Cohaesibacter sp. ES.047: one gene and its partner. The protein of the gene in region 2 interacts with the protein of the main gene of each other region in a pairwise test. Links are inferred from orthologs where the notes say so. Each region holds a gene or a part of one and is shown on either strand. Other genes may lie near its edges.

What was found.
Region 1: the proteins of CPH65_RS23040 (region 2) and groL interact in binary tests that used the Escherichia coli proteins (3 or more experiments, as listed by UniProt). The link is inferred for Cohaesibacter sp. ES.047 from one-to-one orthologs.

What each region holds. Positions count from the first base shown.
Region 1 is NZ_LT907844.1:2,567,796-2,580,119, forward strand. Bases 1,886-4,778 are described here. They hold groL (chaperonin GroEL), read right to left. Parts: upstream 4,212-4,778; coding sequence 2,559-4,211; downstream 1,886-2,558. Other genes in these bases: groES (co-chaperone GroES), read right to left, coding at 4,275-4,562. In the rest of the region: CPH65_RS11710 (EAL domain-containing protein), read right to left, coding at 7-1,653; CPH65_RS11730 (AAA family ATPase), read right to left, coding at 4,898-5,482; CPH65_RS11735 (SulP family inorganic anion transporter), read right to left, coding at 5,489-6,754; CPH65_RS11740 (GNAT family N-acetyltransferase), read right to left, coding at 6,864-7,385; CPH65_RS11745 (ATP-binding protein), read right to left, coding at 7,624-9,222; CPH65_RS11750 (response regulator), read right to left, coding at 9,224-9,991; CPH65_RS11755 (EF-hand domain-containing protein), read left to right, coding at 10,418-11,101; CPH65_RS11760 (GNAT family N-acetyltransferase), read right to left, coding at 11,205-11,687; CPH65_RS11765 (hypothetical protein), read right to left, coding at 11,698-11,964; CPH65_RS11770 (sigma-54 dependent transcriptional regulator), read right to left, coding at 12,115-12,324.
Region 2 is NZ_LT907844.1:4,959,759-4,972,091, reverse strand. What follows is about bases 4,030-6,931. They hold CPH65_RS23040 (ABC transporter ATP-binding protein), read right to left. Parts: upstream 5,924-6,931; coding sequence 5,135-5,923; downstream 4,030-5,134. Other genes in these bases: CPH65_RS23035 (ABC transporter permease), read right to left, coding at 5,934-6,931; CPH65_RS23045 (MlaD family protein), read right to left, coding at 4,030-5,119. Also shown: CPH65_RS23065 (OmpP1/FadL family transporter), read left to right, coding at 1-796; CPH65_RS23060 (UDP-2,3-diacylglucosamine diphosphatase), read left to right, coding at 968-1,777; CPH65_RS23055 (glycosyltransferase family 1 protein), read left to right, coding at 1,774-2,775; CPH65_RS23050 (ABC-type transport auxiliary lipoprotein family protein), read right to left, coding at 2,939-3,523; more of CPH65_RS23045, read right to left, coding at 3,722-4,029; more of CPH65_RS23035, read right to left, coding at 6,932-7,088; CPH65_RS23030 (MFS transporter), read right to left, coding at 7,287-8,489; CPH65_RS23025 (protein phosphatase CheZ), read left to right, coding at 8,623-9,987; CPH65_RS23020 (hypothetical protein), read right to left, coding at 10,194-12,333. UniProt on the Escherichia coli protein: Part of the ABC transporter complex MlaFEDB, which is involved in a phospholipid transport pathway that maintains lipid asymmetry in the outer membrane by retrograde trafficking of phospholipids from the outer membrane to the inner membrane.

The DNA of each region.
Region 1 (12,324 bases), 2.4 Mb from region 2 along the record:
CCACGGTCACTTTTTGAAGACAGCCTTGATGTCAGGATGCACATGAGTTGTGTGCGTGACGTTTTGAAGCCGTTCTATCTGGAAGTCCGCAAGGAACGTACGCAGACGCTTAGGCGACATGGGCGGGCTGATGAGATAGCCTTGAATGATGTCCACTTTGTTGGTGGCCCGTAGTTCCATCAGGCGGTCACGATCCTCGACACCCTCGACAACCAGCTTTAGGCCGGTCTTGCTGATCATCTCGATAGCACTGAACAGCATTGTCTTGTTGAGGCTCCCTTCGGGGGCCATGGCAAAGGAGCGATCGAGTTTTACGCCATCAGCGCCCAGAGCGCTTAGATAGTGGATGCTCGAGTAGCCCACGCCAAAGTCATCGATATAGGTCTCTATGCCGCTTGCTCTCAAAAGCGAAACCGCTTCCTTGGTTTCTTCTAGCGGCAGATTGGCCGTCTCGACGATCTCTACCACGGGCTGCAGCTTGCGCGGAGCCTCGATCATTGGCAACAGGGCCTTGATTAGCCAGATGCCCTCAAAATCCTGCGGGAAGATGTTGATATTCACGCGGGGCACTTCAACGGAGAACTCAATAGTGCGAAGGTCGTCAATCGCTCTGGCGATGACGCACGCAGTCAATTGCTTTGTCAGTCTCTTTTTCTCGACAATCGGCAAAAAACGGTCAGGAAATACAAGCGAGCCATCAGTATCCCGCCAACGCACGAGCGCTTCGACGCCTTCGATTTCGCCAGTGTCCAGAGACAGGAGCGGCTGGTAGAAGCATTCAAGCGTTTCATAGGACATGGTGCGGATGAACCGCGACTGGAACGACCAGATGCGCATGACGCGTCTACTAAGAAGCTTGGCCAGCATAAAGGCAACAACGCCCAAAATGGCAACCACCAGAACAAGCGCTCCTCTTGAGGAGAACAAGGTGTCTGCGATAGGCGCAACCGAGTATATGCAGATCAGGTCATTGGAGTTGCACTTATACGACCAGAAGCTTGCCTTCTCCAGACTAAAACCGGAATCGGGGAGCGCTGTCAGCTCTAAACCATGGCTCAGACCGAATTTCCCCGCCCGATGGCGCATGCTGCCATCCTTGATCGGTGAGAGCATCTCCCGCTCATGCCAGGTGGTCAGTGCCTCTTCCAGATCGATTCTGGGAAGAACCAGAGTAAAGCTGTTCTTGCGAAAGAATGTACCTGTCAGCCCGTTTTGACCCAACATTTGCAAATCACGGTCGAGCCAAAGCTGGTAGCCGTTGGCTTGATCGATAATGTCCGGCTCGCCGAGCTTCAATCCGGCATGGCGCAGGCCTTCTGTTACGGAACATGAGACGGTTCCATCATCATAGATGATCTCGTGAATACCATCGGGAAGGAAGCCAATACGCTCGAGCCAAGATTGAAAGGCGCTCGAGCAAGGCACCATTGTGCTCGGAATCTCAAGTTTCGCAACCGTTCTGCCGATATTGTCACCGATCACATTCAGGCTTCGAAGATCCCGGTCCATCTGCTTGTCCAGACCCTTGAGAATCTGGATGGACCCTATGGCTGCTGCACCAATGAGAAGCAGAGCGAAAACCACACCAAACAGCGTTGCATTCACCGCCTTAGGGTACTTCACAAGAAATGAGAGCCTACTGTACAGTCCCATGACACCTCCGTTCAGGGTGCACAGTATGAGGCGAATGTCTTACTATTAGTTAATGTTCACTAATTAGCGTGTGGCATAAGGTGTCATTGCGGACGGGGTAAACGACTATCAGTTGAAGGGAAATACATCGAGTATCCATAAATGCCAACGAAAACATACAGAAATGGAATTGTGAAAAATCGCAACAAAACCTGAAGCTGTATGGCTAGGCAAAGAAAAAATTTTGGATAACTGCGAGGCTTTTGTGAAGAACGTATGGAGAAGATGTATATCCCGCCTTTTGATAAGATCTTTATTCAGGGTTTGCGTTTTGAATTTGATTTATAGTGTGTTGAGGAAATAGTTTGTATTTTCATCAATGATTGATGCCTCTTCGCCCAATGGTGGCAGGCCAGAGGACTCCAACGCGCACTTTGCCAGTCAGATCATCCACGGTCCGGGCATATTGCAAGTCTCGATAGCGACTTTCCAGATGCTGATGTTCAACTCATCGCCCCGCAGGCAGATCTTCAGACGCCCGCCAGCATCAATGCTAGCGCGAGCGGTGACACTATGATCTGGGCAGCCGGGAGAAGCCTCAATGCATCAGATTCAGCAGCAGGGAAGCGTGCATTCATGCTCTGCCGCGAGGACGCTCAGGCCTTAAGGCATGGGCGCAACAAAAAAGGCAGCCCACGATGGATTGCCCTAATCTCAGCAAGGTGGCTGGGGTATGACTTACATCATGCCGCCACCCCGCGACGCCCGCAGGGGCGTTAGCCCCGAGGACGCGCAAATCAGACAATGACACGCCCGCAGCGGCTCCGCCGCGAGGACGCGCGACCAAGCGAGAAGCATGGGCGCAACAAAAAAAGGGCAGCCCGCTATGGACTGCCCTAATCTCAGCAAAGTAGCTGGGGTATGACTTACATCATGCCGCCCATGCCGCCCATGCCGCCCATGCCACCCATATCAGGCATTGCAGGAGCGCCGCCATCTTTAGACGGTGCATCAGCGACCATGGCTTCGGTGGTGATCATCAGACCAGCGATAGAGGCTGCATCCTGCAGAGCAGTGCGAACCACTTTGGTCGGGTCGATGATGCCAGCTTCGATCATGTTGACATAGCTTTCTGTCTGAGCGTCGAAGCCAAGGGACTCGTCGCCTTCCAGAACTTTGTTGACAACGATCGAGCCTTCAACACCAGCGTTTTCGGCGATCTGGCGGATAGGAGATTTGAGGGCATGAAGAACGATCTTGATGCCAGCTTCAATGTCAGGGTTGTCAGAGGTGAGTTTCTCGACAGCCGTGGTTGCGCGCAGAAGGGCGGTGCCACCACCAGGAACAATACCGGCTTCAACAGCAGCGCGGGTTGCGTTCAGGGCGTCGTCAACGCGGTCTTTGCGTTCTTTCACTTCAACTTCGGTTGCACCGCCAACGCGGATAACAGCAACACCGCCAGCGAGTTTCGCCAGACGTTCCTGAAGTTTTTCACGGTCATAGTCAGAAGAGGTTTCCTCGATCTGAGCTTTGATCTGTGCAACGCGGGCTTCGATGCCGTCTTTTGCGCCAGCACCATCAACGATCGTGGTGGTCTCTTTGGTGATGTTGACCTTCTTGGCAGTACCCAGCATGTCGAGGGTAACGCTTTCGAGTTTGATGCCAACGTCTTCGGAGATCACGGTGCCGCCGGTCAGGACAGCAATGTCTTCGAGCATGGCTTTGCGGCGATCGCCGAAGCCAGGAGCTTTGACAGCAGCAATTTTCAGGCCGCCGCGCAGTTTGTTGACAACGAGCGTAGCAAGCGCTTCGCCTTCGATGTCTTCTGCTATGATGAGCAGCGGACGGGAAGACTGAACAACGGCTTCAAGGATCGGAAGCATCGTCTGCAGGTTGGAGAGTTTCTTCTCGTGCAGCAGGATGTACGGATCTTCCAGATCAGCGATCATTTTCTCGGTGTTGGTTACGAAGTACGGAGACAGGTAACCACGGTCGAACTGCATGCCTTCAACGACTTCCAGCTCGGTTTCCAGAGACTTGGCTTCCTCTACGGTGATAACACCTTCGTTGCCAACTTTCTGCATCGCATCAGCGATCATCTGGCCGATTTCGGCTTCGCCGTTAGCGGAGATGGTGCCAACCTGAGCAACTTCTTCAGAAGAGTTGATCGTTTTGGAGGAAGCTTCGAGCGCCTTGTGGGTCTCGGCAACAGCGATATCAATGCCGCGCTTCAGGTCCATCGGGTTCATGCCAGCAGCAACGAACTTGTGGCCTTCGCGAACGATAGCCTGCGCCAGAACGGTAGCAGTGGTCGTGCCGTCACCAGCGATGTCGTTGGTTTTGGACGCAACTTCACGCACCATCTGTGCGCCCATGTTTTCGAACTTGTCTTCAAGTTCGATTTCCTTGGCAACGGAAACACCATCTTTGGTGATGCGCGGTGCGCCGAAGGATTTTTCAATCACCACGTTGCGGCCTTTCGGGCCCAAGGTGACTTTTACAGCGTTAGCCAGAATGTCCACGCCGCGCAGCATTTTCTCGCGGGCGTCGGGACCAAATTTGACTTCTTTAGCAGCCATGTTAGCTCTTCCTGAAATCTAGTACTTGTCTATAAGAGGCGGTTCGACGGGTTTTCCTGGCGCTTAGCCCAGGATGCCCATGATGTCGGACTCTTTCATGATCAGCAGGTCTTCACCGTCGATTTTGACTTCGGTGCCGGACCATTTGCCGAACAGAACACGGTCGCCCGCTTTAACTTCCAGCGCGACCAGGTTGCCAGCTTCGTCACGAGCACCGTTGCCAACAGCAACGATTTCGCCTTCGCTCGGCTTTTCTTTGGCGGTATCAGGAATGATGATGCCACCAGCGGTTTTCTCTTCGGATTTTACGCGGCGTACGACGACGCGGTCATGCAGAGGACGGAATTTCATCTCTGAAACGTTCCCTTGTCTGTTATGCAGCCGTCGGACCCTCGACAAGGGCGTATAATGCCCCTATCTTATACAGCGGCATCCGAGCGGTCTGCTCCTCGATTTACAAGCCTGTTAGCACTCTCTATTGGTGAGTGCCAACGACGGACTTTCATGTAGTCACGACGTACAGGCAAGTCAAGAAAACGATCGAAAAAAGCGACAATTTTTTCTGCCCATTTGGTAGCAGGAGCCCTTCCGCATCGCGCCAGCCCTCGGTTTTAGCGCAAAAATCAAACGCGATACCCTTTAGATTGTCGGATTTGAGGGAGGGGTGAGCGAGCGATAGGTGGCGCTCAGCCGCGTTTGAGATGGTTCTGAACGAGATGGAACAGCACAGCGCTCAGTCGTTCCTCCACCGAACCCCACACGGTGATATAGTCACACCCTTGAGCCTTCAATTCGCACTCGAACAGACGGAGAAAGTGCTCCCTGTTCTCCGGTGCGTCGCGCTGACCATCGGGCACCCAAGGGCAATCCGTTCCGCAAAGAACATAAAGACGGGGCGCGAAGGGCGGCGATTTGAGACGTTTCTTGTGGCTCTCTGCCCACTGTTCCCACTGCGCCCAAAGCGGTGTGTTGAGCTCGTCTTCGTAATAATGGCAAGAATACACGAGGGATGAAATCAGGTCAGTGTCGCAAATCAGCAATTTGTCTTCTGCCTGCGCGATGTCGCCTGCGCGTTCTTCATTGGCCCACTGGCCTTGTGCGATGGGAATGGCATCCTCGAGCGTCAATTCCCCTCGCACCTCGAAATAGTCCCGTAGATATTCCGGCGCAAGAATGCCATCGAGTGTCTCCACCAATGCCTGCGCCAGAATTGTTTTGCCCGAACTTTCCGGGCCGGTGAGGATGAGGCGGGGCAGGGAAGAGGAAACCATCAGATATCAGCGCTCCGGAGTGTGCCAGTCACTATCGACAGCTTTCCTCCGAGACAGACGCAATGCAAGCCCTACCGACACACCGACGCCGATCGCGACGGTCAGATCCACAAGAACCGTGAGGCTGAGCGTCAACAGAAGCAGAACGAGGTCGCTCCGTCGTCCTTTGAGATACTCACCCCATTTGTGCACCTCGCACATGTTCCACGCGGTCAGCATCAAAAGGGCAGCAAGGGCAGGCATCGCCAGATGACCGGCGAGCGGGGCGGCAACGAGCATCACGAGGAGGATGACCAGCGTATGGACGATGCCCGCCACGGGGGTTTTCCCTCCGGCTTTCACGTTGGTTGCCGTTCGGGCGATAGCGCCAGTTGCGGGAAGGCCGGTCATCAAAGCCGATGCGATGTTGGCCGCGCCTTGCGCCATAAGCTCGGCATTGGGACGGTGATTGCCGTTGATCATCCGGTCTGCGACCAGCGCGGACAAGAGCGACTCGACCCCTGCCAGAAAGGCGATGATCAGGGCTGAAGGAAACAGCTCGGTGATCCGATCAAGGGTAATCTCGGGAACTTGCGGCCAGGGCAGCGTGCGCGGCAGCTCGCCAAAACGCGATCCGATGGTATCCACATCAAGCGAAAGGAACGCCACGAGCAGCGATCCAACCGCGATGGCAACCACCAGACCGGGGAAGCGCGGAAAGGTGCGGCGCAAAAGCACGATCATCACGAGGGTGGTCATCGCAATCGCAATCGCCGCCAGACTGGCGGTATCGCTGGCTGCGATGAGGGCAGGCACCTTGTCGATGAAATCCGCGGGCTCTGAGGCAAGATTGATCCCCACGAAATCCTTGATCTGGCTGGTCGCGATGATAATGCCGATGCCGATCGTGAAGCCGTTGACGACGGCATCGGGGATGAATTGGATCAGACGGCCAACCCGGAAATAACCCGCCACAAGAAGGATTATGCCCGCCATCAGGCTCGCCAGCACCAGACCATCGTAACCATGAGTGCTGATGACATCGAACACGACAACGATGAAAGCACCGGTCGGCCCACCAATCTGCACCCTGCTGCCACCAAGCAGCGAAATGAAAAATCCGCCAACGATGGCGGTCACGAGCCCTTTCGCGGGATCGGCGCCCGAGGCGATGGCGATCGCCAGACTGAGAGGCAGCGCGACCATGGCCACGGTGATGCCTGCAAGCACGTCTGATGTGAAAAGCGAAAGGGAATAGTCGCGAGAGGTGAGAATGATCTTGGGTTGACGCATGGGAACTTGCCGAAAGAGGAGAAAGGCCATTGATTACGTCCTTTGGGACGAGGTCTCAAGCCCTGCGTTGGTCAAAGCTCCTATGCGTCTGAAGGATGCCGCCTGCTTCTCAGGCGAGCAGGCGATCATGTTCGTGCTCGGGATCCATGCGTAGATCGCTGCCGGAAATCGCCTTCTGGAAATAGACCCGCAGGATCTTGTCGCGCCCGTGGTCTGGCTCAGCCCGGTGGGTCTCGGTGAAGCCTCTGACGTTGTAGTAGTCGACGAGCTCGGTCATCACCTCGGGGGTATGCAGTCTGAGAAACGGCAATTCCCGCGATTCCGCGATAAGCTCAAGCTCCGACAGGATGAAACACCCAACCCCTTGACGCTGCCAGTCTTTCCCGATCACGAGATAATCGAGGTAGAGCGCATTGTCGACTTCACTCATGGCGGCCGCACCAATTGCCGTTCCGTCCTCATTTGTCGCCACATAGAGATTGCGGTTGGCGAGAAACTGGTCGAGGTGAGAGAAAGCATGGGCTGGCTGACCAACTCCCATGCGTTCGCCGATATAGGCCATGTTTTTCAGGTAAAGGGCGCGGATTTCCTGTAATTGCTGGGCTTTTGCCAGCCGGAATGAGATCGCCATAAAGCTATCCTTTGTCTTGTGCCCGGCTCTTTCGTTCCGCTGCCATTGCAAGGATGAGGGCAAATCCGTCATCCGGCGGGAGCCGGCTATACTGGGTCTGTTGGGCTATTGATGGTTATGGCGTCCATTTGATGACAGGATTATGACGATCCTATCGCCATCCAACGAAGTCGGTGGCAGCGCGCGGCCGCAAGCGCCCTCCCAAGGTGGATGGATGGCGTTCTGAGCGTGTCGATTGCTATCGCGGCAGGCTGATGATCGCTTCAAGGCCGCCTTCGGGCCGGTTGGTAAGCGTCACATCGCCGCCGTGACTGCGAATGATCGTCCGGGTGATGGAGAGGCCAAGACCGACGCCGCCGGTTTCCTTGTTCCGCGATCCTTCAACGCGATAGAAGGGAGAGAAAACTTCCTCCAGCTTGGCTGCGGGAATGCCCGGTCCGCTGTCCATGATTCTGATGTGGATGCCGTGCGCGTCTTTTGACAGACTGATTTTGGCGTCCCCTGCATACCGCAGGGCATTCTCGATGAGATTGCACAACGCCCGTTTCAGGCTCACCGCCCGGCAGGGATAGACCAGACTGTCCGGCCCTTGGAAGCAGACTTCCTTGCCCAGATCCTGATAATCCTCCTCAAGCGACGACAACATGGCCGCGATATCAACCTCGCGGGTTTTCTCGTTGGTCGCGTCCTCGCGGGTGAAGGCAAGAACCGCATCGGTCATGGCCTGCATTTCGTCAAGGGTCGCCAGAATCTTGTCACGCATTTCCTCGTCATCAACGAATTCTGCCCTGAGGCGCATGGTCGTGATGGGTGTGCGCAGATCGTGACTGACCGCAGCAAGCATGCGCGTTCGGTCCTGAACGAAGCGCATCAGGCGTTCCTGCATGGCATTGAAGGCGGAAATCGTGTTGCGCACTTCCTTGGGGCCAGCTTCCTTGAGCGGTTCGATGGTTTCGCCTCTGCCCAGCTTGCGCGATGCGCGCTCGAGATCGCGCAACGGGGCCGTCAGGCGTCGGACCGTGAACAGCACGACCAACAGGATCAAAAGAGCAGTCATCGCGAGTGAAATCAGAAACGGCCGTCCCCATTGGTCCGGTAGGGTTGGCAAACCGGTGCGCACTTGAAGCCATTTGCCATTGTCGAGCGGGATGGCAAGGGTCATGTCGAGTTCTTCGAGTTTGGGATTGCGGAACCGTCCGCGCATCGGTGCTCGGTTGGGGTTTTGCTCCCGCCAGCGGCGGCCCCAGCCTCTGCGATCATCCCGTTCATGCATGAAGCGGCGCCGGTCCGGATTGGGCGGCATGTCACTGGACATCATTGCGCCTGGGGGCGGCATTGCTCTGGGGGGGGCGTCATTCTGGCGATTGTCGCGCCGACGCCAGAACAGGCTTTCATCAATGTCGCTGATCCGAACCGTTCCGTGGGCAAGGCCTGCGCGGTACTCCAGTTTGCCCGCCAGAGCTGCTTCCAGCGTTCCTGCCTTTGGTACGGAAAGCGGGGTCTCGTCCCGGATCGAGTAGAGAACGGTCTGGCCACCCGCAGCCTGAATGACCCGGGCATGGACGCTCTCATCGGTCTGGTTCAGCACCCGCACCAAGGATGCTGTGCGATCAAGCACCTGTCCGCGATAGGTCATGACCGCAACCTGAGAGCGCTCGTTGGCAAAGATGAAGATCGTAATCACCTGTGCAATGACCAGCGCGATCAACAGGGCCGCAACAAGCTGTCCTGCTAGCGACAGCGGCCACAGCCGCAAACGACGCCAGAACGGAGTGGCCTTCCGGCCCTTTTTATCCTTGTTGGGGGAGGCGTCTGGGGCGGGAGAGGCATCTGGCATGCTAAAGCGCGTCTCCCAGATCAGATATGTCGAGGTCGCTGGATGAGACCTTGCCGGTCACCTTGCCTGTGAAGACATAGCCTCCACCGCGCACGGTCTTGATCAGCTTGGGGGTCTTGGGATCTTCCTCGATCTTCTTGCGCAGACGAGAGACCTGATTGTCGATGGATCGATCAAAGATCTGCGCGGTGCGGCCTGAGGTGAGGTCCAGAAGCTGGTCTCGCGACAGCACCATCGTCGGGCGTTTCAGGAAGGTGACAAGCAGACGATAGTCCGCAGCGCTGAGCGGCACGGTGACGCCTTTTGGGCTGAGCAGCTCGCGCTGATGCACATGCAGCTCCCAGTCCTCGAATTTAAGGACATCAGGCTCTTCGGTCTTCTGGGCTTCCGGCGGCAAGGATTTGCTGCGCCGCAGAACGGACTTGATGCGCGCCAGCAGTTCGCGTGGATTGAATGGCTTGGACAGATAATCATCGGCGCCGATCTCAAGGCCGACGATCCGGTCGGTTTCCTCGCCAAGCGCAGTCAGGAGGATGACTGGAATATTCTCGTTCTCGCGAACATACCGGCAGAGTGTCAGGCCATCTTCTCCCGGCATCATCACGTCAAGCACGATGAGATCAATGGCAGCTGTTTTGAGAACCTGCCGCATCTTGGTGCCACCATCCGCGTCGCTGACACGAAAGCCGTTCTTGGAAAGATACTTGGACAAGAGTTCGCGGATATCTTGATGATCATCCACCACCAGAATATGAACCGACTGTTCCATTGCCATTCTCTCCATTGCATCCTGTCAAACCGGACCGTGCCAGCAATTGCTGTCAGGGATGACAAGATCCCGATCAACCCGGATAGATCTGTGTCACCATTTGCTTCGTTCTTCTTCAGATAACACGAAAATTACGATGACCAAGACAGAATAACGCGTTTTCGGGAGCGGAATTGCGGTAAATTGTAACCCTGTGTAACCAGTTCTCATGGCGATACAGAGTGCGACAAAATCGCCGTTTCCCGGGATAGATTCGCGACAAATACCCCCTATCTTCACTTCATCGGCAGGGCAAAAACCTCTCTACAGGTCACCCGCCGACACCCAACCGGCCCCGGGATACGGAAGGCCAGTCACCTGACCCTTGCGGCCTGACGGGCCCGCCGCCAATGAGAAATTGGCACAGTTTGATAGAGGAACAAAGAGATGAAAAACCTGAGCAAAATCACCCTGGCAATTGCCCTGATCGGTGGTGTATCCGCAACTGCGCTGACCATCGACAACGCAACGGCACGCGGGTTTGAACGCGGCCCGAACATGGGGCAGGGCTATATGGGCCAAGGCTTCATGGGGCACGGCTTTAAAGGGCGTGGCGGCAAAGGCATGATGGGCCCGCGGGGAATGTTCATGGCGCTTGATGCCGACAAGGACGGCACCTTGACCAAAGAGGAACTGACCACAGGGCTTGAAGCCAAGATCAAGGACAATGACACCGACGGCGACAATGCGATCACCCTTGAAGAATTCAAGACCGAATGGCAAAAGATCACCCAGCAGGCGATGGTTCGCGCCTTTCAGCGGATGGACCGCGATGGCAGTGGCAAGGTAACCCTTGAAGAAATTCAGCAACCGGCGACCTTCATGTTCGGTCGCATGGATCGCAATGACGATGGCAAGATCGACAAATCCGATCGTCCGAACCGTGGCATGATGAACAAGCGCGGTGGGCCTCGCGGCCATCACTTCGGACCCGGCATGGGGCGCCAGTTTCAGGGCAACACCATGGGCCAGAACAATCAGCGTGGCTGGTCCCAGCGCGGCTGCTTCAATCAGCAGCAGTCCCCGGCTCCGCAGGCACCGGATCAGACCGCACCTGACAGCCAGAATTAAAAGTTCAGCTCTCTTTTGATAACTGAACGCTCAGTATCATGTGTTTGAAGCATTTCCGAGATCACATGGTCTCGGAAATGCTCATTTGCATGAGCGCACGCGGCTAGTTTGCATCAAGCCGGTAGCAATATTCCCAAGTGTCCGAGACATCGCCCAGAAAGCGCACCACAGGCACGCGCTCAAAGCCGATTTTGTCATAGAAGGCATGGCCTTCGACAAAACGGGTGTCGGTCCAAAGCCTGATCGCTTTGCCGCCTCTTTCGTCGATCAGATCCGTTGCCAGATTGTACATCGACCAGGCGAGGCCCTGACCGCGCGCCGACTTGGCAACATAGACCTTGAACAGCTCGAACAGGCCCTCGACCGTTGTCTCCCCGACGGCAAGACAGCCCACGATCTCACCGCCCTGTTCTGCCACCCACATCTGGCCACCAAGCGCAGCGTAATAGCTTTGCGGGTGCTCAAGCTCGGGGAACTCCTCTTCGGCGAAGAAGCAATGGTCATAATCTTTGAAAATGGTGGCGATCAGAGCCTTGATGGCCGGACCGTCGTCATCCGTGGCCGGACGAATAAGAGAATAGCTCATCAGTGAAAGCCTAACGATAAATCGCAGCGCCGATACCGTTGCGGCGCGCCTTGTCCACCATATCAGCGATGACTGGATCCTTCAGATCGCCGGTCACCCGCAAGTGGCCAATGACGGAAATGAAGTCGTAACCGCCAGCCTTCATGAATGCCGTTGCTTTTTCGTCTGCATCGGCCGTTGACGCGCATTCAACCGCGACCATGAAATTGCGGCGCTGCGGCTTGGTCTGTGGCGGTTTGGGGGCTTCGCTCGCCCGTCCCCGTACAATCAGGATCATGAAAACACCTCTTCTGGGAGACTTGTCGCTCCTTGATACTGGATCTGTCATACTGAGCCAGATCGCATCTGTCGAGAGAAGATCGGTGCACGGCCACTGTTCAAAAGAAAACAGCACGGCGAGAAAAAGGATAGAACGTGGAGGACGGAGCTAGACCGCTTCTTTCTGCGCCCAGCTCATGCGTTTGCGATAAATCGTCGAAGGGCTGATTTCGAGCGCGGCAGCAGCGCGGGAGATGTTGCCATCAAAATGGTTCAGCGCCCCTTCGATGATCTGCTTTTCCTGTTTCCAGAATGGCTCGATGTGGGACGCCATGATTTGTCCGACATTGCGCAGATTGCTGATGGCCTCGTTGAGGTC
Region 2 (12,333 bases):
TGTCAAGGCCAATGTTGCCTATCGGATCAACAAGGTCTTCAGTGTCGGCTTCGGAGTGGGCGCGACCTATGGCAAGGTGCGCATGACATCCGCGCCCGGTGGCAACGGACTTGAGCTGAAGGGTGACGCCTGGGCTCCCACCTTCAGTGCTGGTGTGACCATTACGCCATTCGAGGGAACGATTATCGGTATTGGTTACCGGTCCGAAACACAACTCGATCTTGATGGCACGGAGTATTATTCCCCTCTTGGCCGCACGCCGATCACCGCTGATCTCGATCTGCCGCAAAGTGTGACCATCGGTCTGAGGCAGACCGTCACTGATCGCTTGACCTTTTTGGCCGGATTTGAATGGGCTGGCTGGAGTTCCGTCAAGGATCCTATCATCATTCAGGGCAGTGCCCTGAATAACCAACTGCATCTGGGCTACGAGGATAGCTGGTTTGCCTCTGTCGGCGGCGAATATCAATTCAATGACAATTTGACCGTCCGAAGCGGCTTAGGCTTTGAAAAGTCGCCCATTCCTACGGAGCACCGCAATCTTCGACTTCCGGATGCTGATCGTGTCTGGGCCAGCTTTGGTGCATCCTACAATGTGAATGATCGTTTCGGAATCGACGTCGGCTATAGCCACCTGTTTATCAAAGATGATGTGAGTGTCTCGGGCAGCAACGCCGCCGGTGCTTATACCGCTGTGGCTGACTCCAGTGCCGACATCGTTTCTGCGTCCTTGCGCTACCAGTGGCAGCCTGAGCCGCTGTTCGAGAATGATGAGCCTTTTGATCGTCAATATTGATCCGAGTCTCTTTCCGTCCGATCACATTTCGCAAGGGAGGGCCAGTGGCCCTCCTTTTGTTATGGGCGGATAGACTTATGAAAGTCATTTTCTTTCTTTGTCACAAAAGTGAGACAGGGCCTACTTACAAGGAGCCGAGCAAAGACGACATCAGTGATTCAGAGCAAACCCATGAACCAGTTCAGTGATGAAGGGCTTTTCAAGCATAGAGCGCTCTTTCTTTCCGACATTCATCTCGGTACCCGCGGTTGTCAGGCCGAGATGCTGCTTGACTTCCTGAAGTATCACGACGCAGAGACGATCTATCTTGTCGGCGATGTTGTCGACGGATGGCGTCTGCAGCATAAATGGTATTGGCCGCAGACACACAATGATGTGGTGCAGAAGCTGCTCCGCAAGGGGCGCAAAGGGGCCCGCATCATTTATGTTCCCGGCAATCATGACGAATTTTTGCGCAACTATTATGGCGCCCATTTCGGCGGCGTCGAAGTTGCCGAGCACTATATTCACGAAACGGCGGATGGTCGCCGCATGCTGGTCATTCACGGCGATCAGTATGACATGGTTGTCAGGCATGCCAAATGGCTGGCCTTCCTTGGTGACTGGGCCTATGTGACTGCCCTCAACATCAATACGGTCTTTAACTGGGTACGCCGAAAACTGGGCTTTCAATATTGGTCCCTGTCTGCATGGGCCAAGATGAAAGTGAAGAATGCCGTCAATTTCATTGGGACATTTGAAGAGACACTCTCTTCGGAAGCCAAGAAGTTTGATGTCGATGGTGTGATTTGCGGCCACATCCATCATGCCGAGATGCACGACAAGTTCGGCATCGACTATTTCAACACGGGTGACTGGGTCGAAAGCTGCACCGCGATCATCGAGCATGATGATGGTCGGTTCGAGTTGATCCGCTGGAGCGAGGAAACGAGGCTCTTGCCACAGATTGCCGCGCCCCAACCTTCCAAGGCTCTTGCATGAGTGTCATTTTAATTGTTACCGACGCCTGGCACCCTCAGGTCAATGGTGTTGTTCGTTCTCTCGATCGGCTTGGTAAAGAGCTGACAAAGCTGGGACATGAGGTTCATTACCTGACGCCGCAGTCTTTCAAGACGGTTCCGTGCCCCACCTATCCCGAAATCCGCCTGTCGCTGACCCTTGGTGGTTCTGTTGCGCGGCGCATTGAGGAAATCCAACCGGACTTCATTCACATCTCCACCGAAGGGCCGCTCGGCTTTTGGGCTTCTAACTATTGCCGCAAACACAAGCGCGCTTTCTCGACCTCCTACCATACGCGCTTTCCGGAGTATCTGGCCGCCCGCTTTCCGATCCCTGCGTCCTGGACCTACCGGGTTCTGCGCTGGTTCCACAATCGCGGCTCCAGCTGTATGGTAGCGACGCCCAGCCTCAAGCGCGACCTTGAAGCGCGCGGTTTCAAGAACCTTCATTATTGGGGACGCGGCGTCGATCTTGCGTTGTTTCACCCGCGCACGGAGAATGACGAGGCGCTGGACTTCGCTCATCCCCGGATGCTCTATGTCGGACGGGTGTCAGTCGAGAAGAATATCAGCGCTTTTCTGGAGCTGAAGGTGGATGGCACCAAGATCGTCGTCGGCGAGGGACCACAAAAGGCCGCGCTTGAGAAGCAATATCCGGACGTTCAGCTTCTGGGGCTGAAGGAAGGCGAAGAGCTTGCCGCGATCTATGCCGCGTGCGATGTGTTCGTCTTCCCGTCCAAAACCGATACATTCGGCATTGTTCTGCTCGAAGCCTTGGCGTCGGGCCTTCCGGTCGCTGCCTATCCGGTCATGGGGCCTCTGGATGTTATTGGCGACAGCGGTGTTGGTGTGCTTGGCGAGGATCTTGCGGCATCGGTGCGCGCGGCTCTGACAATTGATCCTGAAGCCTGTCTTGCCTATGCCTCCAAATATAGCTGGGAAGCAAGTGCGAAGCAGTTCTTTGGCAATCTGGAACACTGACTGAGCGCTTGAGCGCTCGAGTGTCGCTCGGATGCGGATGTTTGATGCAAGGCACTGGCCACATTTGGGGCCGGTGCCTTTTTGCATTCGCGGCTGTCAAAAGGACGCTTGGGGGGATGTTTGAAGGATGCAGATCAGATGCTGTGAGGGCCGTGTGAGCGCTCTAGATTGTTTTGAGAACCCAGACCAGCAGTTGGCGCAGAACGCTATCAAGAGCAACGTCGAGTGAGGCCACGGCCTTTTTGGTGTTGGCAAGGCTCGCCGGGGCGGTGGCTGTGAACAGACGTGAGGCACGAACCCGCCCGGTGCGATCGTTGATGATCTTGACCGACAGGGATACGCGGGCAATGCTGCCTTTGTCGTTAACCAGTTCGAACGCACGGATTGTCGTTGCGATCTTGTAGTCGACCACAACACCGTCGCCCGGTTTGACAACGGAGCGGACGCGATTGGAATTCTCGAGGGTCCGGATGATCTTGTCTTGCAGCAGCACGGGCAGCTTGTCATTCCATTGGCCATCGCCGAAATAGGTGATCTCTGCACCGCCGGGGCGTACGACGATCATTTCGCTGTCAAGAGACTTCAGAGCCGTGGGAATCGATACCAGCAGTTGGGCATTGGTCTGGCCACTGATTTCGGCAAAGCTGGTCGGTGCCGAAAGGTCGTAGGTTGCGAGTTCCTTCTTGCCAACGACTGCCGCACATGACGCAGTCAGAAGGCAAAGGCTCACAATCGCCAAATGACGCATATAAGTCCGCAAACCAATCACATTCCCACCTTGGGTGAACAAACTATCACGCGCTCACTTTAATCAGTTCAACGATGATGCCAAATGGTTTTTGGCACCGGGCCGGTAAATCGGAGCGAACCAAGCCTTTTTGCCACAAATGCGAGGGCATTTTGCAACGCAGTGTTTGACTAGTCATACCCTGCCTTGAGGCTGGCATCAATGGCGACGGTTATAGGTCTTGACCTTATTGCCGCCGAATATGAGGCTAGAGGGGTCATTTTCCAGCTTTTCGACCGCACTTTCAAGGCGGCGCATGGTTCTGCGCGCATCCCCGACCATGCTCTCGACGTCTCTCAGGCCTTTGCCCGAGAAGCGAGCCAGACCATCCGCAATTCCGTCGGCGCGGGATTCGAAGCTTTCAGACAGGCGCCGAATCGAGCGGGCGGCCAATGTCACTTCCTCGACGACACCCTTGCCGCCATCCTCGTTGCTCAGGACACCGTCAACCTTGTTGAGCAATCCGTCGACACGCTCGGACGCGACACGCAGGCGGCCCGATATCTCCTTGGCATCGGTGATGATCTGATTGAAATCATCGGTGCGCGCGTTCAGCGTCTTGGAGAAGTCGTTGACATTGCCGGCTGCCTGTTTGGCCTCATTGACGATCTCTCCGATGTCATCGGAGGACTCGTCAAGAGATGCTGCAAAGGTCTGGAGTGAGGCAACAGCCTTGCGGACCGTTGCCGGGTCGACGCTTTCAACCAGCGTGTCGACCTTGCCCAATGAGGTGGAGAGGTTGGCCGAGAAATCGTTGATGCCCTTGGCGGCTTCCGAGACGTCCTTGACGACGCCGTCGAACTGACCGGAGGCGCTGGCCAGCTTGTCGCTGAAGGTCTCGATGTTGGCGACGCTGTTTCGCACGCTTTCGGGGTTAACAGCTTCCATCAGCTTTTCGGCCCGGCCGCTGAGCGTCTCCAGTTTAGCCGATAGGCTGGTCAGGCCCTTGGCTGCGCCGGAGGCGTCCGCGAGAAAGGTGTCGATGTTGCCTGTGTTGTTTTTCAGCGCATTGGTAAAGGCCTCGACATTCTCGATGGAGTTGCTGATACGGCCTTCATTGGTGTCGACGACGCCCTCAACCTTCTTTAGCACGGAGTCTGCACGGGCAAGGATCTGTCTGGCTCCAGACATAAGATCCTGCAGTGCTGAGGTGCTGGCGGTGAGTTCGGGTGTGCCCGGCTGATCCAGCAAATCCGGTAAGTCGGCACTGCCACCCTTGATTTCGACGGTTCCAACACCGGTGAGACCCTGAAAGGATAGCTCGATGCGGCTGTCTTTTTTCAGCGGAATCTCGGAATCGACATCGAGATAGGCGCGCACATATTGGGGATTGTCCGGGTCATAGTTGAGGCCTTTGACATCGCCAACCTTGATGCCGTTGAACATGACCTGTCCACCTTTGATCAGACCGGCAACGGACCCTTCGAAGCGCACGACGACTTCGCGCATGGGTTTGACATCATCAAAGCGGGCAATCCAGTAGATGAAGCCGAAACCAACAGCCGTCAGGATCAGTGTGAAGAGGCCAATGGCAACGTAATTGGCTTTGGTTTCCATCTATCAACTCCTGTCCTACTGCCGGATGGCGCGCTTGCCGTTGAAATAGCGGCGGATCCAGGGATGATCGTGACCCTGAAGTTCCTGCATGGTTCCTGTCACCAATATCTTGCGTTCGGCAAGGACGGCAATCCGATCGCACGCCTGACTAAGGCTGTCGAGGTCATGGGTTACCATAAAAACGGTGAGTCCCAAAGTGTTTCTGAGCGTCGAAATAAGTTCATCGAACTCTTCGGCACTGATGGGATCGAGACCGGATGTGGGTTCATCAAGCAAAACAAGATCCGGGTCAAGGGCAAGCGCGCGCGCGAGTGCTGCGCGCTTGATCATGCCGCCGGACAATTCGGAAGGATATTGATGGGCGGCATCCGGCGACAGGCCGACCAGTTCGAGCTTGGATATCGCCAATTCATCCATCAGCCTTTGCGGCAGCGACAGATACTCGCGCATTGGCACCTGAATATTCTGAAGGACTGTCAGAGAGGAAAAAAGTGCACCATGCTGGAACAAGACGCCGAGCTTGCGTTCAATGACAAGGCGCTCCTCTGGCGACAGGTGATTGGTGTCCGAGCCGAACAGGATGAATTGTCCTTCCTGTTTGGGCACCAATCCCAGAACGGCGCGCAACAACACGGACTTGCCGGTGCCCGACGCGCCCACAATGCCGATGATTTCGCCGCTGAACACATCAAGATCGAGATCTTCAAGAATGAGTTTATTCGCAAAGCCCACGGACAGGCCGCGAACCGACAGAAGAATGTCGCGGTTCTGATCCATGCCTTCCTTGTGCTGTTCGGTGTTCATGCCTTGGCTCCTAATATCCGACTGCAGCAAAGAAGATGGCAAAAATACCGTCCACCAGCACCATCAGGAAGATTGACTTCACCACGGCAGCGGTGGTCCTTCGCCCTAGGGATTCGGCGCTACCTCCGACCTGAAGCCCTTCCGAGCAGGAAATAAGCGCAATGATCAGGGCCATGAAGGGCGCCTTGATCACACCGACCATGAAGGTGTTCACCGCAATCGCCTGCCGCAGCCAACTGATGTAGGACGCGGGGGTGATGTCGGAATAGAACCACACCACCATGCCGCCGCCGCTGAGTGCAGCAACGTTGGCGACCATGCCCAAAAGAGGCAGGGCGATGACGAGCGCGATCACACGGGGTGTAATCAGGACCTCGATGACGTCGAGGCCCATCACCCGCATGGCGTCCACTTCCTCGCGCATGCGCATGGAGCCCAATTCGGCCGTGAAGGCGCTGCCCGAGCGGCCTGCTACCATGATTGCGGTCAACAGGATGCCGACTTCGCGCAGCACCAGAATTCCCACCAGATCGATGACGAAGGGTTCCGCACCGAACTTGCGCAACTGGAATGCGCCCTGCTGGGCCACGATCGCGCCGACGAGAAAGGACATGAAGGCAACGATCGGAACGGCTTTCAATCCGGTCTGTTCAAGGTGGTGCACGATCGATGTGAAGCGGATCCGTCTGGGATGAAGAAAGGCCGAACCAAGGCTTGCCAAAACGCCGCCCATCAGGTGGGCCAGTATCTTGATGTCCCAATAGATCTCGACGACACCTTTCCCGGTCTGTTCGGCGATGTTGACGAGATAGCCGGCCTGTTTTTCTTCCTGCGGTTTAACCTTGTTGGTTTCCCAGACCGCCTCGAAGAGGGTTTTGTGACGCGGACGGATCGAGCGAAGTGCGCTTTCATCCAGCCCCAGACCTCGCATCAGTCTGACGATCACCCAGGCCCCGGATGTATCAAGCGAAGACAGGTTTTGAAGATCGATCTGTTCCGGGCGCTTCGCAGTCTCAAGACTATCGGAGACAAGCTTGTCCGCTTCCTTGACGGTTTCGAGGGTCCAGTCCCCATCAAGCTGCATGACGCCGGGCTCTGCCGTTGCTGAGTCACTCAGCCTCGGTGGTTGCGCAGTCTTGGCGATGTCGATCCCCTGATCGGTCATGTCATACTCTCTGGTCCCAGGTCTTGCCGGTTGGGTGACCGGCCCACGCCGATGATCGCCCGTTCGCCCCCGATCTTGGATGAAGGCAGCTTGGATAGAAAGACCTTTGTTTGCAAGTCTTGTGCCTTATTTTGGTGATCGGATACAAGCGTTTCTGAAGGATTTCGCTAAATTTAGCCAGCGCTTTGCTGTCGCCCATCAGGCTGTCCCGGGGTCCTTGTGCGTTGCGCCGATCTTGCCAACGGGAAACAGGCGAGACATAAGCAGCACAAAAAACGATAAGAGGCCCGTGGCTGCCATGAAATAGAAAGCATCGCCTTGCCATTGGGCAAAAAAGACACCCGACAACAGGGTCGCGACGGCTGTGATCAGGCCGTTCATCATGGTGTAGAGGCCTTGTGCCGTTCCCGATACGCTGTCATCGACGGTTTCGGAGATGAAGAACATGACGCCAAGGTGCGAGGAGGCAAAGGTGCCAGCATGGAAAAGCTGCAGGATCAGATATCCATATTCGGGTAGATGCATGGGCATGATCGTCCAGCGCACAGTGGCCATGATCGCGCCGATCATCAGCATGGTTCGCCAAGAGATGAAGCCGAGAATGCGTTTGGAAAAATATAGCAATATAACTTCAGAGGCGACGGAGACCGACCAGAAGATACCAGTCATATTGGCAGAAATGCCAATGTCGCGCCAATAGATAGTGCCAAAAGCATACAGGAGGCTGTGGGAGGCCTGAATCGCAGACGCCGACAGAAGGATCAACCAGAATCCGGGCTGCACAAATTCGCGCAATTGTGACCACTCGAGCCGTGGTGCCTTGCCTAGCCTCTTGTTGTCGATGCGGCGTGGATCAACCGGCAGGATGAAGGAAGCGGTGGTGTGCAGAAGGTTGCCGATCACCAGAATCCAGATGATGCTGCTGGCGCCAAGCGCGTCGAGAAAGACACCCCCCACGAGGTTGGATGCCATGAAGGCGATCGAGCCCCAGCTGCGCATCTTGCCGTAGTCCAGACCGTAACGCCGAGTCCCGGCTAACGCTAGGGAATCACTCACCGGAACGATGGCACTATGGGCAATGTAGGAAATGGTCATGATGCTTGCGACCCAGACAAGGCTGTCATCCAGAAGGATCAGTCCGAATGTCATGGTGTAGAAGCCGCAATAGAGAATCAGTGCAAGCTTTCGGTCTCCCAATCGATCCGAGAACCCGGCCATGATTGGCGTGCAGAAGACACGGGTGATCATGGGGATGGTCAGCAGGAATCCGATTTCCTCCGCGCTCATTCCAAGGTCTTCCAGCCAGACGCCGAAATATGGTAAATAAATTCCAAAGGGGAAAAAGAACGCGGCATAGAATATGGAGATTCTTGTTGCATATCCTCGATGTTCGGGTGTCATCATGGCGGTTCTTCTCGAATAACGGTAAACTAGCGTTAAGGATTCGGATGTAGCATCGACGTGTCACTACGTATTTTTAGCAGTGAATCGTGCCGTTCAATTAAGGAATTTGGTCTGAACCATGAGCAAGCCAATGCCACCAACGCCCCTAAGACAAGAGGACTATCTGGCCATTGAAGCCGCCGTGATGGAGACCGCGCGAGGTCGGTGGTTTCTGTCCGAATATGCGAGGCGCAATCGCAATGCCGATACAGATACTCTATTAAACGCCATAGATAAACTGGAAAAAACGGTGGTCCGTGAACAGGCCCCGTCGTCACTCATGCATCGGGTGAAGTTGGATCTGGCGGACATGGCTGCAGCGATCGAGAAGACCAAAAAGGAAATCGCTCAGATCAAGCACGAGGACAACGACGGCGCCGAACGATTCGAGCGTGCTTCTAGCGAACTCGATGCAATCGTTTCCCAGACCGAGACAGCGACCAGTGACATTCTTGGCGCTGCAGAAAAAATTCAGGAATTCGCCTGGACCTTTCGCGAGCAGGGTGTTGAAGAGGCCAAGTGCGACGCACTGGATATGGAAGCGACCAACATCTATATGGCTTGCTCCTTCCAGGATCTGACCGGGCAACGCATCCGCAAGATCGTTGATGCCATGCGCTATGTGGAGAGTCGCATCAATTCCATGGTCGATATCTGGGGCTTCGAGGCCAAAGATGTCGATATCGATCATTCCCATGCCAAGGCGCATGACACGCGTCCGGATCGGCATTTGCTCAATGGCCCGGCTCTGGCCGGGGAAGGCGTTGAACAGGATGATGTCGACGCCCTGATGACGCATGCGGGCGATGAACTGGAGTCCAATCAGGATGATGTGGACGCCCTTTTCAACAATATGGGGTCTGCTGAAGATTCAGAAACGTTGGATGCGGACAATTTCGAAGCGGTTGCCGCTGATGACTTTGATGCCGTGTCTGCGGATGATTTCGAAGCGGTTTCCGCCGAGGTCGAGACTTCGGTTGATGACAGCGCCGAGACCGGCGCCGATGACTTTGATGCCGTGTCTGCGGATGATTTCGAAGCGGTTTCCGCTGAGGCCGAGACTTCGGTTGATGACAGCGCCGACGCTGCACCTGCAGACGCCGAAGTGGAGTCCGTGAGTGAAGACGAATATATGGAGCTCGACAGCCTGTCCTGGGCAGAAGATTCTGACGGGGCAGAGGCCGCTGGCGAAGCAGAGAGTGCTGAGGCTTCTGAAGTTTCTGATGCGTCTGCGTCCGCTGCTGAGCCGGAACTGACCGCCGATGTCTTCGAAACAGATGATGCCGACAAAACGGCTGAGGAACTCGTCGCTGAGATCGATGCCGATATCTTTGCCTCGGCAGCCGATGCGGAAGAGGCCGATGTCTTCGCGCGTTCCGACTTGTCGGAAGACGATGCTGAAGAGGCTGCATCCGAAGAGGCCGATCTGGTCGACCGTGTCGCTCAGTTCAGCTAGGTCTTGGACGCTTGGTCTGAGTGGCTCAGTTGGGCGAGGATGAACGTTTTAGGCGTTGATGGTTGTTGAAACCACCTCCCCAGATCGGTGGACTACAGAAATCTGCATTGATAATCGCATAAAAAAGGGTGCCAAAAGGCACCCTTTTTTGTTGTCTTTGTCGCCGTTCACCGCTCCATCGGTTTCACCGGTTGGCTCACCCGGTTTTAACCGAGGCGTCCGCTTGCATGGGCCAACATGGTGTAGACCTTGCCTGTTTCCGACGTCAGATAGTCCATGGTGGCGGTGCCGTCGCGATCTTTCCGGGAAATATCGTCGAGGATCCGCTCGTAGTCTGCCACATAGCGGTTGACCGTCGTGCGGAAGTCGTTGTCCCGCTGATAGCGCATCCGCACATCCTCGAAGGTCTGCTGACCCTTGAGGGTGTAGAGGCGACGGGTGAAGCTTCCACCTTCGCCGCGGCGATAGCTTTCCCAGGCCATGGCCTGATTGTTGTCGTCGATGCCGCGGACGATGTCACGCGAGAGCGGCTCGAGTGCGGCTGCGTCGCCCGGCTGAGGCAGGTTATCCTGCGGCTGGGAAGCCCGACGGAGCAGGTCAGAGACCCATCCGCCAGAGCGATGGTCATCATCGTCGTGGGCTTCGGGAGCTGAATAGCTGCTGCTCATCGATGCGTTCGACTGAGGCTGCTCGGGCTGACGCATGGGCTGCTGTACGGGTGGCAGCGGTCGCGGTGCCGGAGCGGGTGCCTGTGCTTGCTGAGTGGGCTGGGACGGAGCCGGAGCAGAATTGCGGCTGCTTGAGCGTTCAGCGGGGATGGTGTCGAACGTGTTGCCATGACGCTGAACGACGCGGGACAGTTCCTTTAGGGCATCGATCTGCTCGGAAACCACGCGGCGCATGGCGCCGGTTGCTTCGCGGGTTTCGCCCGGCAACTCGTTGAGGCCCTGTTTCAATTCCTCGCGGGTGATGTCCAGATCGCGCTTGATTTCCTGCGTGATGGCACGGATGTCCTTGGTTGCCTGCTCGAAGCGGGAATTGGCATCGGCCATGGACTGGGCCATCTCTTCGCTCATTTCATGCTGAACTGCACGGATGGACTCGGCTGCCCGACGCCCTTCGGACGCTGCATTGATGCGCAATTGCTCGAGCTGGTCCATGACCTCCTTGGAGACACCTTCCGTGCTCTGGCTGAGCAACATGCCCACATCGCGGGCGCGCCCTTCGGCCGTGCTCAGGGTGCTGGCGATGATCGAGGTGAAGTTGTTCAGCACATTCTCGATTGATTCCGTGCGCTGGGACAGTTCATCGGTCATGCTGGCAAGCATTGCGCGGCGCTCATCGACTGTGCCTTCGAAGCGGTTGTTGGTTGCTTCCATGGCGCGTGTCGAGTTGACGAGGGCAGTTGCCTGTTCCTCGAACTTACCGGTCAGTGAGGCGACCTGATCGAGGATATTGCCTGAGACATCGCGCAGATCGTGGACTTGGCCGGTGAGCTGCTGGGTTGAGCTGCCGGCTTCATTGACCACGGTTTCCACAACATCGCGGAACTGGGCCGTCTGTGCAGAAAGGCTCGTTTCGATGGTGGAGAGGCTGTGGCCTGCATTGAGCAGCAGTTCGGACAGCGTGTCGTTGGCATTTTTCAGACGTTCGACGATCTCGGTACCATCATTGCGCAGCAACTCGTTTGTGTTGCTCATGGACTGAGAGGCTTCTTCCGATGCCGTTCGGATCGCTTCAATCAGGCGCTTGTTGGAGCTGTCGAGATTGTAGATGGCATCGTGACTGCTCTGGGCGATGGCCTGAACGAGGCTGCTCGAAGAGGTATCAAGAGCGCTACGGGCCTGTTCGGAGCTGATGTTGAGGGCTTCCACCGTGCGGGTGGAGCTCTCTTCCATCGCGGCGAGGGTGCCGCTGGTGCTTTCGGTGAAGGCTTCGGCGGCTTGACGGGCACTGTTGGACAGGGACGTCTGGGTTCTGGTGGTGCTGTCTTCCAGAGCCTGAATGGCCTGCTGGGAGCTTGCGACCATGGTCTGGGCCGCACGGTCCGTGGATGTCGTCAGGGAATTGACAGAGCGATCCGAGCTTTCTGTGATGGCCTGAACGGCTCGGCTTGCACTTTCATCCAGTGTTTCGGTTGCGCGCGTGCTGTTTTCCGAAATTGCGGAGACGAGGGTTTCCCCGGTCTGGGCAAGGGTTCGGGATGCTCTGGCGCTTTCCTCTGCGACTGCCTTGGCGATTTCGCCGCCTCGGCTCGAGAGGGCATGAATGATGCTCTCGCCGGCTTTCTGGAATGTGTTGGTGATGTTGGCAGACCGGCTGTCCAGAGCCATGACGACGGCATTG